Regions from separate parts of the Kitasatospora sp. NPDC091335 genome, predicted to be linked through region 1. Evidence: riboswitches for the same ligand, from Rfam matches in the RefSeq annotation. Region 1 holds a riboswitch; each other region holds the start of a gene.

The links. A riboswitch is a leader RNA that binds a small molecule or an ion and turns the genes downstream of it on or off. The one in region 1 is predicted to bind S-adenosylmethionine.
Region 2: linked by a shared signal. The riboswitch ahead of ACIQOW_RS02400 (aminotransferase class V-fold PLP-dependent enzyme) and the one ahead of thrC (threonine synthase) in region 1 are both predicted to bind S-adenosylmethionine.
Region 3: linked by a shared signal. The riboswitch ahead of ACIQOW_RS24625 (IclR family transcriptional regulator) and the one ahead of thrC (threonine synthase) in region 1 are both predicted to bind S-adenosylmethionine.

Annotation. Positions count from the first base shown of each region.
Region 1 is NZ_JBIVUM010000013.1:77,439-82,718, reverse strand. Features, by position in the region: gene groL (chaperonin GroEL) at 1-529, opposite strand, end outside; gene ACIQOW_RS25540 (cold-shock protein) at 853-1,059, opposite strand; gene ACIQOW_RS25535 (MoaD/ThiS family protein) at 1,596-1,874, opposite strand; gene thrC (threonine synthase) at 1,910-3,217, opposite strand; SAM riboswitch class I at 3,235-3,370, opposite strand; gene ACIQOW_RS25525 (glucosyl-3-phosphoglycerate synthase) at 3,482-4,546, shown strand; gene ACIQOW_RS25520 (trehalose-6-phosphate synthase) at 4,585-5,280, shown strand, end outside.
Region 2 is NZ_JBIVUM010000001.1:533,875-539,154, reverse strand. Features, by position in the region: gene ACIQOW_RS02410 (rhomboid family intramembrane serine protease) at 1-755, shown strand, start outside; gene ACIQOW_RS02405 (Lrp/AsnC family transcriptional regulator) at 797-1,078, shown strand; gene ACIQOW_RS02400 (aminotransferase class V-fold PLP-dependent enzyme) at 1,106-2,485, opposite strand; SAM riboswitch class IV at 2,538-2,656, opposite strand; gene trpD (anthranilate phosphoribosyltransferase) at 2,765-3,841, opposite strand; gene ACIQOW_RS02390 (hypothetical protein) at 3,954-4,379, opposite strand; gene ACIQOW_RS02385 (heme-copper oxidase subunit III) at 4,777-5,280, shown strand, end outside.
Region 3 is NZ_JBIVUM010000012.1:147,538-152,817, forward strand. Features, by position in the region: gene ACIQOW_RS24610 (Scr1 family TA system antitoxin-like transcriptional regulator) at 1-251, shown strand, start outside; gene ACIQOW_RS24615 (GlxA family transcriptional regulator) at 266-1,264, opposite strand; gene ACIQOW_RS24620 (NADP-dependent oxidoreductase) at 1,334-2,284, shown strand; gene ACIQOW_RS24625 (IclR family transcriptional regulator) at 2,346-3,059, opposite strand; SAM riboswitch class I at 3,259-3,403, opposite strand; gene ACIQOW_RS24630 (cytochrome P450) at 3,577-4,977, shown strand; gene ACIQOW_RS24635 (hypothetical protein) at 5,083-5,280, opposite strand, start outside.

The DNA of each region.
Region 1 (5,280 bases):
CCTCGACGGTGATGACGCCTTCCTTGCCGACCTTGTCCATGGCCTCGGCGATCAGCTCGCCGATCTGGGTGTCAGCGGCGGAGATGGAGGCGGTGGAGGCGATCTGCTCCTTGGTCTCCACGTCCTTGGCCTGGGCCAGCAGCTGGTCCGAGACGGCGATGACGGCCTTCTCGATGCCGCGCTTCAGGGCCATCGGGTTGGCGCCGGCGGCGACGTTGCGCAGACCCTCGCGAACCAGGGCCTGGGCGAGCACGGTGGCGGTGGTGGTGCCGTCACCCGCGACGTCGTCCGTCTTCTTGGCGACCTCCTTGACGAGCTCCGCACCGATCTTCTCGTACGGGTCCTCGAGCTCGATCTCCTTGGCGATGGAGACACCGTCGTTGGTGATCGTGGGGGCGCCCCACTTCTTCTCCAGCACGACGTTGCGGCCCTTGGGGCCGAGCGTGACCTTCACGGCGTCGGCGAGCTGGTTCATGCCACGCTCAAGGCCGCGGCGAGCTTCCTCATCAAAGGCGATGATCTTGGCCATCTGAAGTGGTCCTCCGGGACACGGTCGACTGCTCGGACCAAGGGGTGCCCGCGACGGACGGCCCTGGTGTGCGGGGGTCCATTCCCCTACCGCTCCCGGGGGCCTCACCGACCCGGTCCGCTGTCACTCTCACGCTGTGAGTGCTAACGCCAATGATTAGCACTCAGGGTGGTCGAGTGCAAGCCCCGGCGATGATCCGCGAGCCGCCGACGGGACCGTCCTGGAACGCCGACGGGCCCGTACGACACGCGTCGCACGGGCCCGTCGAGAAGCGAGTGGTCACCAGCCGTAGGGCCGCGCCGAGCTCCTGGGGTCGGAAGGGGTCATTCCGCCGCGGCGCGAACCATGTCCGCCTGCGGGCCCTTCTGTCCCTGGGAGATCTCGAACTCGACCCGCTGGCCCTCCTCGAGGGTGCGGTAGCCGTCCATCTGGATCGCGCTGTAGTGGACGAAGACGTCCGCACCACCGTCGACCGCGATGAAGCCGTAGCCCTTCTCCGCGTTGAACCACTTGACGGTGCCCTGAGCCATTCCGAACTCCCCTAGTGCTGTGCTGGCCCTTCACGCGCCCGCAGGTAGCGGGCCCGGGTTGGTTTGAAGGCCGGCCCGGGGAACCCCCCCTGGGCACAGCCGTGCACGCCGCAACCCTCCGCACGGGACACCGAACGGCCTCCGGTGAGCGGGTGATTGCGTCGACCGCCGCTGAATGTATCCGGATCGACGCCCTCTGCAACAGGGCCAGCCACCGGTAATTCCGCCAAGGCGGCAGGGGACAGGACGGGTTGAATCGGAATAATCTCCGCATTCCACGCCGGACATAGCGGACGAATTACTCAAATGCCTGCGGGAATTCTGACATCCGCCTGACATGTTTTACGGTCCGTGCCCAGCAGCCGGACTCCCCGGGCCGAGCACTGCGGGGGCCGAAAGGGAAACCCTGTTCCCAGCCGAGCCACACTCTACTCCGACTCGAACCGGAAATATTCCCGCGGGAATGCAAGCGGTCGCCCGCGCGTACGGAGAACGGAATTCCGTACGCGCGGGCGACCGCGGGTGCTCGCGCCGGCTCAGCAGCCGCCGGCCACCGCCGGGATGATCGAGACGCCGGCGCCGTCCTTGATCTCGGTCGCCAGGCCCTCGGCGAAACGCACGTCGTCGTCGTTCACGTAGACGTTCACGAAGCGGCGGAGCTTGCCGGTGTCGTCCAGGATGCGGGCCGAGATGCCCGCGTGGTTCTTCTCCAGGTCGGCGATGACCTCGGCCAGGGTGGCACCCTCGGCGGTCACCTCGGCGGCGCCGCCGGTGTAGGTGCGCAGGATGGTGGGGATGCGGACGTTGGCGCTCATGACTCTCCTTGCGGGGGTGGGGCCTGACGGGTGGTTCAGAGGGACGCGAGGCCGGCGGCGCGGAAGGAGTCCAGCGTCGGGCGGATGACGGCGGTCATCCCGGCGTCGGAGACGGCGTCCAGGGTCTTCAGGCCGTCACCGGTGTTGATCGCGACGGTCTCCTTGGCCGGGTCCAGCTGCCCGGTCTCGACCAGCTTCTTCAGCACGCCGACGGTCACCCCGCCCGCGGTCTCGGCGAAGATGCCCTCGGTGCGCGCCAGCAGCCGGATCGCCGCCACGACCTCCGCGTCCGTGACGTCCTCCACCGCGCCACCGGTGCGGCGGGCGATGTCCAGCACGTACGGACCGTCAGCCGGGTTGCCGATCGCCAGCGACTTGGCGATGGTGTCCGGCTTCACCGGCTTGATCACGTCCCGGCCGGCCTTGAACGCGGCCGACACCGGCGAGCAGCCCTCGGCCTGGGCGCCGAAGATCCGGTACGGCCGGTCCTCGACCAGGCCGAGCCTGATCAGCTCCTGGAGGCCCTTGTCGATCTTCGTCAGCTGCGAGCCCGAGGCGATCGGGATCACGATCTGCTCCGGCAGCCGCCAGCCGAGCTGCTCGCAGATCTCGTACGCCAGCGTCTTGGAACCCTCGCCGTAGTACGGCCGCAGGTTCACGTTGACGAAGCCCCAGCCCTCGCCGGCCGAGTCACCGATCAGCTCCGAGCAGAAGCGGTTCACGTCGTCGTAGTTGCCCTCGATGCCGACCAGCTCGCCGCCGTACACCCCGGCCATGACGACCTTGCCCTGCTCCAGGTCGTGCGGGATGAACACGCAGGACTTGAAACCGGCCCTGGCCGCCGCCGCGCCCACCGCACCGGCCAGGTTGCCTGTGGAGGAGCAGGACAGCGTGGTGTACCCGAACGCCCTGGCCGCCTCGATGGCACAGGCCACCACGCGGTCCTTGAACGAGTGGGTCGGGTTCCCGGAGTCGTCCTTGATGTGCAGCTGGGCGGTGAAACCGAGCTCGCGGCCCAGGTTGTCCGCCTTCACCAGCGGGGTCCACCCCGGGTTCAGGTTCGGCTTGGAGGCGACGTCGGCCGGGACCGGCAGCAACGGCGCGTAGCGCCAGATCGACGCCGGGCCGGCCTCGATCCGCTTGCGCAGCTCCTCGGCGGCCTCACCGCCGAACTCGTAGGCGATCTCCAGCGGGCCGAAGCACTCCAGGCAGGCGAAGCTGGGGCCGAGCGGGAAGCGGGTGCCGCACTCCCGACAGGACAGGGCGGCGGCGGGGCCGAGGTCGACGGATGGGGGTCCCCCCGGCCGACGGCTGGGGGAGGGTGCGGCGATGTCGATAGCCATGGTGGCGGAGGCCTCTCTCCTCATCTTCCCCGTGGCGCGGTCGCGGCACGGGACGGAATTGGCACCTGTCCCGCCGGGGGCCGTCGAGGACGGCCGGGCGAGAAGGTTGCCGGGACGTCAACGGGCCGTTCCCTCAGTCCCTCTGGATGAGCTTGTGAAATTGTGGTGGTGCTCGGCGGCGACCCCGGCGTGCAAAGGTCCGACCGCTGTACGAAGACTGTATCCGAAGGCGTCAACTCCGAACGGGACCGTCCGCCAAGCGAGATGACCCGTCCCACCCGACTCGCCGAGGAGACCTCCGTGCCCGCCGAACCGACCTCCGAGCTCCTCCCGCAGGCGGCGTCCTGGCTGCACCGCCGCTCCTGGAGCGCGGCCGACCGGCCGGTCCACACCCTCCTCGCGGCCAAGGAGCGCACCGGCCGCACCGTCAGCGTCGTCCTCCCCGCCCTGGACGAGGAGGCCACCGTCGGCGACATCGTCCGCATCATCCGCCGCGAGCTGATGGAACGCCTCCCGCTGGTCGACGAGCTCGTCGTCGTGGACTCCGGCTCGACCGACGCCACCGCCGCCGTCGCCGCCGAGGCCGGCGCCCGGGTGGAACACCGCGACCGGATCCTCCCCCGCCTGCCCGCCGTCCCCGGCAAGGGCGAGGTCCTCTGGCGCTCCCTGCTGGTCACCCGCGGCGACATCGTCTGCTTCGTCGACGCCGACCTGCGCGAGTTCGACCCGGCGCTCGTCTCCGGCATCGTCGGCCCGCTGCTGACCGACGAGTCCATCCAGCTGGTCAAGGCCATGTACGACCGCCCCCTGGAGTCGGAGGGCGCCGTCCTGCCCGCCGGCGGCGGCCGGGTCACCGAACTCGTCGCCCGCCCCCTGCTCAACCTCCACTGGCCGGAGCTGGCCGGCTTCGTCCAGCCGCTCGGCGGCGAGTACGCGGCCCGCCGCCCGCTGCTCGAACGGCTGCCCTTCCCCACCGGCTACGGCGTCGAACTCGGCCTCCTGGTCGACGCCCTGGAACTGGCCGGCCTGGACGCCCTGGCCCAGGTGGACGTCGGCGTCCGGCACCACCGCCACCAGGACGGCCAGGCCCTCGGCCGGATGGCCGCCACCATCTACCGGACCGCCCTCGAACGCCTCGACCGCGCCCACCGCCTCAAGGCCTCCGCCGACCTCGTCCGCCCCCACCTCACCCAGTTCACCCGCGCCCCGGAGACCCTCTCCCAGCCTTCGGCCGGGGGGACCCCCATCTTCACGCCCCGCACCTACGAGATCACCGCCCTGGAACGGCCCCCGATGCACACCGTCCCCGAGTACGCCACTCGGCACTGACACGTTTGCCACCCCACACCCCCGGCAACATCCCAACCATGGGCGATCTCACGACCAACCGTTCGAGTGCGACCGGCACCGCCCCCGTCCTGGTGGCCTCCAACCGGGGACCGGTGTCCTTCAGCACCTCCGACGACGGCACGCTGACCCTGCGACGCGGCGGCGGCGGCCTGGTATCCGGCCTCTCCGCCATCGAGGACCCGAACGCCGTCTGGGTCTGCGCCGCCCTCAACGACTCCGACCGCAGAGCCGCCGCCGAGGCCCCCCACGGCCGCCTCGACCTGGCCGGCCACGACGTCGGCGGCCAGGCCGTACGCATGCTGGACATCGACCCCCGCACCTTCGCCCGCGCCTACAACGGCGTCGCCAACTCCACCCTCTGGTTCGTCCACCACCTGCTCTACGCGACCCCCACCGCGCCCGCCTTCGACGCCGGGTTCCGCACCGAGTGGGCCGCCTACCTGGCCTACAACGAGGCCTTCGCCGAAGCCCTGGCCGCCGAAGCCGCCCCGGGCGCCGCCGTCCTCGTCCAGGACTACCACCTCTCGCTGGTCCCGGCCCTGCTCCGGGAGGCCCGCCCCGACCTGCGCACCGGCCACTTCTCGCACACCCCCTGGGCGCCGCCCGAGTACTACCGGATGCTGCCCGACGACGTCGGCAGGGCCGTCCTGACCGGCATCCTGGGCGCCGACCGGGCCGGCTTCCTGACCCACCGCTGGGCCCGCGCCTTCGCC
Region 2 (5,280 bases), on a different contig from region 1:
CTGCCCGGGGCGACCGCCCGGCGGTGCCCGTCCCCGTGGTCAGCTACGCCCTGATCGCGCTCAACACCCTGGTCTTCCTGTTCGCCCCGGCGGCCGGCCTCAACCCGCTGTACGGCACCGGCCAGGCCAGGGTCTGCGCGGAGCAGCGGTACGAGCAGCGCTGGGGCGCCGTCCCCGCCGAGCTGCTGGCCGGACGGCCGCTGACCGCCGAGCAGCTGGCCGAGGCCCCCGACCCGGTCCCCGGCTGCCCGGCCGCCCCGACCCCGGGCAAGCACCCGTCCCTGTCCGTCCTCACCGGGCTCTTCCTCCACGCGGGCTGGCTGCACCTGCTGGGCAACCTGCTCTTCCTCCACGTCTTCGGCCCCACCGTCGAACGGCGGCTGGGCCGGGTCAGGTACGCCCTCTTCTACCTCGCCGCCGGAAGCGTGAGCACGTACGGCTTCGCGCTCGCCGAGGCGCACTCGCCGGGTTCCACCCGGGTGCTCATCGGGGCGTCCGGGGCGATCTCCGCCGTCCTCGGGGCCTATCTGCGCTTCCACCCTCGGGCCCGGGTCACCACCCTCGTCCCGCTGCTGTTCTTCCTGCCGCTGCGCTTCCCCGCCTGGCTGGTGCTCGGCCTCTGGTTCGCCCTGCAGTGGTGGTCGGTGCACTCGGCCGGCCCCGGGGTCGCCTACCTGGTGCACGTGATCGGCTTCTCGGCTGGGTTCCTCTACGCCTGTACCGCGGTCCGCCACCCCCCGCGACGGCCCGGCTGACGCCCGATACGCTGGCGGCACCTCACAAAGGAGCCCGAACCGTGATCACCGCCATCGTCCTGATCAAGACCAGTGTCGACCGCATCCCGGAGATCGCCGAGTCCATCGCCGCCATCGAGGGCGTCAGCGAGGTCTACTCGGTGACCGGTGGCTACAACCTGGTGGCGATGGTGCGGGTCCGCCACCACGACGACCTGGCCGAGGTCATCCCCGGCCGGCTGAACAAGGTCCCGGGCGTGGCCGACACCGAGACCCAGATCGCCTTCCGCACCTACTCCCAGCACGACCTGGAAGCCGCCTTCGCCCTCGGCCTGGACGAGTAGCGGGGCGCGGGGTCTCTCCTTCGGGGCTCAGCCCTCCCGACGCGCCCTGTCGATCTGCACGGTCGCGACGCAACGCCCGCCCTCGTTGCGGTAGTTCCAGCTCGCGCCGTCCGTGACCAGCTCCCGGACGGCCGTCAGGAAGCGGTCGACGTGCTCGTCCGGCGTCCCGGCGCCGAAGCTCACCCGGATCGCGTTCAGGCTGCGCTCGCCCGGCAACGAGGGCTCCGGCGCACCGCACTCCGACGGGGCCACGTCCTCGTCCCCGAGCAGGGTGCGCACCAGCGGGTGGGCGCAGAACAGGCCGTCGCGCACCCCGATGCCGTACTCGGCGGACAGCGCGGCCGAGAAGTGCGAGCTGTTCCAGCCCTGGACGACGAAGGACAGCACGCCCACCCGGGCCGAGCCCTCGCCGAACAGGTTGAGCACCTTGACCTGCGGGATCTCCGCCAGCCCCGCCGTGAGCCGGGCGACCAGCCGCTCCTCGCGGGCCTCCAGCGCGTCGAAGCCGGCCTCGGTCAGCGCCCGGCAGGCCGAGGCGATCGCGTAGGCGCCGATGACGTTCGGCGAGCCGGCCTCGTGCCGGGCCGGACCGGTGTGCCACTGCACGGCCACCGAGCCGTCGGTCTCCCTGGCCACCGTCCTGGTCGCCCCGCCGCCGGCCAGGTACGGCTCGGCCGCGTCCAGCCAGTCCGCCCGGCCGGCCAGCACGCCGGCGCCGAACGGCGCGTAGATCTTGTGGCCGGAGAAGGCGATCCAGTCGACGTCCAGCTCGCGCACCGAGACCCGGTGGTGCGGTGCCAGCTGGGCGGCGTCCAGCACCACCCGGGCGCCGTGCCGGTGGGCGGTCGCGGTCAGCTCGGCGACCGGCCACAGCTCGCCGGTCACGTTGGAGGCGCCGGTGACGCAGAGCAGCTTGGGGCCCTCGGGCGCCTCGGCGAGCGCGGCGTCCAGCGCGGCCACCGCCTCGGCCCGCGAACGCGGCGCGCGCAGGTAGGTGACGCCCAGTCCGGCGTGCGCCCAGGGCAGCAGCGAGGCGTGGTGCTCGGTCTCGAAGGCGAACACCCGGGTGCCGGCCGGAACGGCGGTGGCCAGCAGGTTGAGCGAGTCGGTGGTGGCCCGGGTGAAGACCACCTGGTCGCCCTCGCGCAGGTCGAGGAACTCGCCGACGGTGCGGCGGCTCTGCTCGAACAGGTCGGTGGACAGCTGCGAGAGGTACCCGGCCCCGCGGTGCACGCTGCCGTAGTACGGCGCGTAGGCGGCGACGTCGTCCCACACCCGCTGGAGGGCCGGCGAGCTGGCCGCGTAGTCGAGCGCCGCGTAGCCGACCTTCTCACCACTGGCGAGCGGGACCTGGACGTCGGAGCCGAGGACGGCGAGCGGGGCGCAGATTTCGGTGGCCAGGGACATGAGAACGCACTCCTTGGGGGGTATGGGACCCCCGGGAGTGCTAGTCGTCGGGTGTCCGCGCTTGCCGCACGGACGGTTTGCCGTGACGACCCGGTCCTCACCCAGGGCACCCCGCCACGGACGGAGGGTTGCCGGACAGCAAGCTGGGGCTTCGCGCTGTCACTCATGACCTGGCGAAGACTCTAGGCCGCGTCCAGCGGTCGGTCAAACGGACATCCAGCATCCGGACAGCACCGGAGCCCGGGCCGGTGCGCCGGCCCGGGCTCCCCAACTGCCGTCTCAGATCCGGCTGGTGGCCTCCGACCAGCGCCGCAGCAGGTCCTGCGCGGCACCGGAGTCGATCGCCTTCGCCGCCCGCGCCATGCCCGCCGCCAGCTGCTCGGGGAGCGGCGCGTCGCCCAGGTCGACCGCGACCAGCGCCGCCGCCGTGTTCAGCAGGACGGCGTCCCGCACCGGCCCGTGCTCCCCCGCCAGCACCCGCCGCGCGACCTCGGCGTTGTACGAGGCGTCCGCCCCGCGCAGCGCCTCGATGCCGACCAGCTCGATGCCGACGTCCCGCGGGTCGAAGGAGGTCTCGGTGACCACCCCGTCGCGCACCACCCACACCTGCGAGGTGGTGGTGATGGTCAGCTCGTCCAGCCCGTCGTCGCCGCGGAAGACCAGTGCCGTCGCGCCCCGCCCGGCCAGCACCCCGGCGATCAGCCCGGCCAGCCGGGTGTCGAAGCAGCCGATGGCGTGGGCCTTGACCTTGGCCGGATTGGTCAGCGGACCGAGGATGTTGAAGGCGGTCGGCACCCCGAGGTCGCGCCGGGCGGTGGCGGCGTGCCGCATCGAGGGGTGGAACTTCGCCGCGAAACAGAAGGTGAGCCCGACCTCCTCGGCCACCTCGGCCACCCGCCGGGCGGACAGGTCCAGCGCCACCCCGAGCTTCTCCAGCACGTCCGAGGAGCCGCTGGTGGACGAGGCCGACCGGTTGCCGTGCTTGACCACCTTGGCGCCGGCGGCCGCCGCGACGATCGCCGACATGGTGGAGATGTTGACGGTCTTCGCCCGGTCGCCACCGGTGCCGACGATGTCCACCGCGGGACCGGGGATCTCCAGCGGCTCGGCGTGCTCGTACATCGCGTCGACCAGGCCGGCGATCTCGTCGACCGACTCGCCCTTGGCCCGCAGCGCGATCATGAACCCGGCCACCTGGACGGGGGACGCCTCGCCGCTCATGATCCGGTCCATCGCCCACGCGGTGGACGAACGGTCGAGGTCCTCCCCCTGCAACAGCGCCGCCAGGAGGTCCGGCCAGGTGCGGACCACCTGCACGGGGTCGCTACCGCCGTTCGCAGGGTTCACGTTCACCATGGCTGACTCCACTGTTGTCGGTTCCCCGCGCGGGGGGACGTCCGTACGGATGGAGCCAGCCTATCGAGCGGAGCCGCCGCGACGGCCGCTCTTCTCGCCCACCGGACGTCGGTCAGCGGACGGCCGGAGTCCGCTTCGCCAGCCGCGCCCGCAGCAGGGTGGCGGCCGCCCCGGCCAGCGCCACCGGGTCCACCGGGTGGGAGATGGCGGCGTCGGCCCGGCTCCAGGCGGCGAGCCAGGAGTCCTGCGGCCGGCCGATCAGCACCAGCACCGGCGGGCAGCCGTAGATCTCGTCCTTCAGCTGCCGCCCGAGGCCCAGCCCGCCGGCCGGCACCGCCTCGCCGTCCAGCACGCAGAGGTCGACGCCCCCCTTCTCCAGTGCCTTGAGCACCGCGGGGGTGGTCGCGCACTCCAGGTAGGACAGTTCCGGAAGATCCTCGGCGGGCCGGCGGCCGAGCGCCGTCAGCACCTGCTCACGGGTGTTGCGGTCGTCGCTGTAGACGAGGACGGTGAGCGTCTCATCGGTCGTGTACGCCATGGACCCTGCTCCCTCAAGTGTGATCCGGACCACGTTCGCCTGATCCGGATGCTACTCCCGATCACCCTCCGCCGAGTCCCCCTCGCGCACGTTCCTCGCCAACCCGCCGCGCCCCCGGCTCACCCGCCCGGAGGACGGCCCGTCACCCGACCCCGGCCAGTCCACCCGTACGGCCGACCCGGAGCCCCTCCCCCCTACCTCCTGCGGCTACTCCGACCGTGCAACGGCGCGCCGGGCAAGGGGGTCTCGGGCTCCTCCGAGGAACCATCAGAAAAGGGACACGCCGCTGCTCAGTCCCCGTCCGGGCCCCCCACCGGCCTCCAAGCGGGCATACCGCACGCACCGGACACTCCGAGGGACACCCCCCGGCGTGAAGACGGAATAAGGGACCGACATAATGTCCGTCGTGGCGACAGCAACAGCAGTAGAAACCGGGCACGCGCACGGATCGGTCAACCGGCCGAACATGGTCAGCGTCGGAACGATCGTCTGGCTCAGTTCCGAGTTGATGTTCTTCGCGGCCCTCTTCGCGATGTACTTCACGCTCCGCTCCGTCAAGGGGCCGGAGTTCTGGACCGAGAAGGCCCACGCCCTCAACGTGCCCTTCTCCTCGGTCAACACCACGATCCTGGTGCTCTCCTCGCTCACCTGTCAGCTCGGCGTGTTCGCGGCCGAGCGTGGTGACGTGAAGAAGCTCCGTGCGTGGTTCATCCTCACGTTCGCCATGGGCGCGGTCTTCATCGGCGGTCAGGTCTTCGAGTACACCGAGCTGGTCAAGAAGGACGGCCTCTCGCTGTCCTCCGACCCGTACGGCACGGTGTTCTACCTGACCACCGGCTTCCACGGGCTGCACGTGACGGGTGGTCTGATCGCCTTCCTGCTGGTCCTGGGACGGACGTAC
Region 3 (5,280 bases), on a different contig from region 1:
TTCCCCTGGAGCAGTCCCTGCCCATCGCCGTCGGCTCGCTCACCCGCCTGGAGTTCCGATCCCCCGACGTCCCCGAGGTGCTGTACCACGAGGGGATCAGGACCACGGAACACGTCTTCGAGGGGGACCCGGACTACGGGGATTTCACTCCCTACCGAGAGGCGCTGTTCAGGATCACCACGGCGGCGGCGAACAGGGCGGCGAGCATGGACATCCTCAGGTCGGCCCGGGACCGCTTCGCCCGCACCTGACCGGAGCGCGGGGCTCAGGCCCTGCTCGGGGCTCCGCCCCGGAGGCGGAAGGTGGTGCGGTAGGCCTGCGGGGTCACACCGATCGCGGCGTGCAGGTGCTGGCGCAGGGACGCTCCGGTCGCGAAGCCGATCTCCGTCGCGATCCGGTCGACCGGGAGGTCGCTGGTCTCCAGCAGGTGGCGGGCACGGTGCACCCGCTGCTGGATCAGCCAGCGGCCGGGGCTCGTCCCGGTCTCCTCGTGGAAGCGGCGGGCGAAGGTGCGCGGGCTCATCCGGGCGTGCGCGGCCAGCTCCCGCAGGGCGAGCGGCCGGTCGAGGTGTTCCAGCGCCCAGGCCTGGGTGGCGGCGGTGCCGTTGGCGCCCTCCGGGGGCATCGGCTGTTCGATGTACTGGGCCTGGCCGCCCTCGCGCCAGGGCGGCACCACGCAGTGCCGGGCGATCCGGTTGGCGACGGCGCTGCCGTGGTCCGAGCGCACCACGTGCAGGCACACGTCAAGCCCGGAGGCGGCGCCGGCCGAGGTGAGCACGTCGCCGTCGTCGACGAACAACACGTCGGGGTCCAGGGCGACTTGGGGGTACATCCGGCGGAAGACCTGTGCCACGGACCAGTGGGTGGTGGCGGGGCGCCCGTCCAGCAGACCGGCGGCGGCCAGCGCGAACGCGCCGGTGCAGATGGAGACCAGGCGGGTGCCGGGGCGGATCCGGGCGAGGGCCGCGCGCACCGGCTCCGGCAGCTCGGCGGTGACGTGGCGCAGGTCGTACGGCGGGAGGATCACCGTGTCGGCGCTCTCCAGCGCCTCGGGCCCGTGCCCGACGGTGATCGTGAAGTCGGCGTCGGTCCCGACCGTCCGGTCGTCCGTCGTCGCGCACGTCACCACCTCGTACGCCCCCGGCACTCCGGGGAAGACCCGGTTGGGGATGCCCAGCTCGAAGGGGTAGACGCCGTCGAGGGCGAGGACGACGACCCGGTGCGGCGGCCGGTCACCGGGGTCACGGGGTTCGATCGCAGCCATGGCACGATTCTATCGTTCTTTGGCAATCTTGCCATTTCCCAGGTCAGGGCCGTGCCGCAGGCTGGATCCATGACCAGGAACACCATGCGCACCATCACCCAGACCACCCTCGGCGACCCGGACGTCCTCCACCAGGCCGAGGCCGAGCGCCCCGAACCCGGCGTCGGCCAGGTCCTCGTGGCCGTCCACGCCGCCGGGGTCAACCCCACCGACTGGAAGCACCGCCGGCACGGCTACTTCCTCGGCCAACCCCCGTTCACCCTCGGCTGGGACGTCTCCGGCACCGTCGAGGCGGTCGGCCCCGGCGTCTCGCTCCTCGCCCCGGGCGACGAGGTGTTCGGCATGCTGCCCTACCCGCACGGCGCCGGCGCGCACGCCGAATACGTCACCGGCCCCGCCAGGGCCTTCGTGCCCAAGCCCGCCGCACTGAGCCACGTCGAGGCGGCCGCGCTGCCGCTCGTGTCGCTCACCGCCTGGCAGGCCCTCGTCGACACCGCACGGGTCCGGCCCGGGCAGCGGGTCCTGGTGCACGCGGCGGCCGGCGGCGTGGGGCACGTCGCCGTACAGATCGCCAAGGCGCGCGGCGCGTACGTCATCGGCACGGCGTCCGCCGCCAAGCACGACGTCGTCCGGGGCCTGGGCGCGGACGAGGTGATCGACTACCGCACCGCGGACTTCGTGAAGGAGGCCCGCGACATCGACGTGGTGCTCGACCCGCTGGGCGGGGAGGACCGGCTACGCTCGCTGGAGACGCTCAGGCCCGGCGGCGTCCTGGTGTCGATCCTGCCCCAGGGCCTGGAGGGCCTGGCCGAACGCGCCGCCGAGCTGGGCGTGACGGCGAAGACCATGATCGTCGAGCACGACCAGGCAGGCATGGCGGCGATCGCCGCCCTCGCCGAGTCCGGGCAGCTGCGCGCGCACGTCTCCGGCACGTACCCGCTCGCCGAGGCCGCCGGTGCCCACGCCGAGGGTGAGACGGGCCGGGTCGTGGGGAAGCTGGTGCTCACCGTCCGCCCGTAGCGGCCGCCCTCCGCACCGCACGGCCCCGTCTGGCGCCGCGCGGTGCGGGCAGGAGGGCGGGTCAGACGTTGCGCAGCGCGTCGGTCAGGTGCTCGGCCGCCTCCAGGACGGCCCGGGAGAGCTGGGCGCCGGGGTGCCGGGTGAGCCGCTCGATGGGGCCGGAGACGGAGACGGCGGCCACCACGCGGTTGGAGGGCCCGCGCACCGGGGCGGACACCGAGGCGACGCCGGGCTCGCGCTCGCCGATGGACTGGGCCCAGCCCCGGCGCCGTACGCCGCTCAGCGCGGTGGCGGTGAAGCGGGCGCCCTGGAGGCCCCGGTGGAGGCGCTCGGGCTCCTCCCAGGCGAGCAGGATCTGGGCGGCGGAGCCGACCTTCATGGGCAGGGTGACGCCGACCGGGACGGTGTCGCGCAGGCCGGAGAGCCGCTCGGCGGCGGCCACGCAGATCCGGATCTCGCCCTGTCTGCGGTAGAGCTGGGCGCTCTCGCCGGTCAGGTCGCGCAGCTGGGTGAGGACCGAGCCGGCCGCGGCCAGCAGGCGGTCCTCGCCGGCGGCCGCCGAGAGCTCGCCGAGCCGGGGGCCGAGGGTGAACCGGCCCTGCAGGTCACGGCTGACCAGGCGGTGGTGCTCCATCGCGACGGCCAGCCGGTGCGCGGTGGGCCTGGCCAGGCCGGTCGCGCTCACCAGGCCGCCCAGGGTGGTGGGCCCGGCCTCCAGGATGCCGAGGATCGAGGTGACCTTGTCGAGCACGCCGACGCCGCTCGTGTTGTCCATGGGTGGGTACTCCAGTCTCAATGCCCGTGAGCGGCGGGTGGGTTCCGCTCACGGACGGCTCCTGGCGGGGAGCAGGGGGGGATCAGCGAGGACGGGCCGGGGAAGTCGGCCGATAGCCTGCGCCGGGCACGAGACGGGTACGCGGAAGGGCCGGGGCGGGAAGCGCCCGGGCGAAGGACAGCACAGAGAGCACCGTGTCTCCTCATCTTTTCCCGCGCCACATTGGCGGCAGGCCGGAGTTGGCACTGACCCCGGACGGCACCGGCGCGTACTTCGGACGCCGGGTCGAACGGGGAGTTGCCGGGGCTTCGTAGGGCCGGTCCCTCCACCCCTCTGGATGATTCGTTGGGAACCATACAAGATTCCCCGGGCTGGTCGCCAAATGGTTTCCGCTCCCGGCCGCGGGGGCGGCGTTGCGCCGACGGCCCGCGGCCCGGTGCGGGAAGAATCCGGCGGGGCGCGTCCGGCTCGGCGAATCCGTCGGGGCGAATCCATCGGGCCGCCCCGAGGAGGTCCGATGAACATCCCCGGTCCCGCGCCCCGCCCGGACGGCGGGACGGGCGCCGTCGCACGGGCCGGCGGCCTGCACGCCTACCAGCTGTGGCTGCACGCCGAGTACGGACCGGTCGTACGGTTCCAGCTGCCCGGCGCCGAGACCGCCGTGTCGATCGCCGATCCGGTGCTGCTGGAGGCCACCGCCCACCTCGACGAGCGGCCGCGGCGGCTGTTCTCGTTCCTGGACCCGCTGTTCGAGACGGGCAACCTCCAGACGCTCCCGGCCGAGGAGCACACCCCGTGGCGTCGGCTGCTGCTCACCACCCTGGCCGGACGGCCCTCGCACGAACGGCACTTGGCCCGTTTCACCTCCCTGGCCACCGGGCTCGCCGACCGCTGGGCCGCCCTGCCCGCCGACCACGCCGTCCGGCTCCAGCGGGAACTCACCGGTGTCTCGCTGCGGATGATCCGCGCCTTCGCCCTGGGCGGCGGGTCCGAGGACCCGACCGGCGGGGTCGACGACCCAACCGGCGTGGCCGAGGACCCGGACGGCGTGGTCGAGGCCTTCGAGGTGGTGCTCACCGACTACCTGGAACGCCTCTACCACGTCCCGTCAGGGCAGGCCCCGGAGCGGCGCGCCGAACGGACCGCCCAAGCGCTCGCCCACCTGCGGAGCACGGTCGACCGGGTGATCGCGGCGCACCGCCCCGGCCTCCCCGGCGACCGCAGCGACCTGATCGGCGCCCTCGTCGAGGCCGGCGAGAGCCCCGCGCGGATCCGCGACACCGTCCTCGCGACGCTGCTGGCCGCCCACCACACCACCGGCGTCGCCGTCTCCTGGACCCTGCACCTGCTCGCCGGGCACCCGGCGGCGGCCGAGCGCGTCACCGCGGAACTCGACCGCGTCCTCGGCGACCGCCCCGCGCCGGAGTACGCCGACCTGCACCGCCTGCGCTACCTGGACATGGCCCTGCGGGAGTCGCTGCGCCGCTACCCGCCCGGCCCCTACGGCGCCCGGCTGACCACCGACCCGCTGACCGTCGGCCGGTACACGGTCCCCGCCGGGGCGGTGGTCTTCTACCCGTTCTGGGCGGTCCACCTGAACCCCGCCTACTGGCCGGAGCCGGAGCGGTTCCGGCCCGAGCGGTTCACCCCGGAGGAGTCGGCCGGGCGTCCGCGGCTGGCCTGGATCCCGTTCGGCCTGGGGCCGCGCAGCTGCGAGGGGGCCGCGCTTGCCAGGGTGGAGGCCCTGGTGCTGCTGGCCGTCCTGCTCAGGCGCTTCCGCTTCCGGCCGGAGCCGGGCCACCGGGTGGTCCCGGTCGAACGGTTCGTCCTGTGGGCCGCCGACGACATCCGGATGCTGGTGACGCCCCGGAGCGGCTCCGGACCCCACAGCCCGGAGCCGACGGCCAGGCAGCCGTAGAACCTGGGCGACTCCCGCCCTTCGCGGCGCCGATGCGAGCGTGCGGACCGCCTGAACCACCGTGCGGACCCACCGGGTGAGCCCGACGGACCAGGTGACGCCGGATCAGGCCTCCTTCCCGGCCCCTCCGACACTCCCGGCCCGTCCGACACTCCCGGCCCGTCCGACGCTCCCGACCCCTCCGGCGTTCTCGACCTTGCCGACGCACAGCGCCCAGATGACCAGGGCGTCGATCGCGATCAGGACGACGGCCCACAGCGGGTAGTACGGCAGCCAGAGGAAGTTGGCGAGCATTCCCAGCCC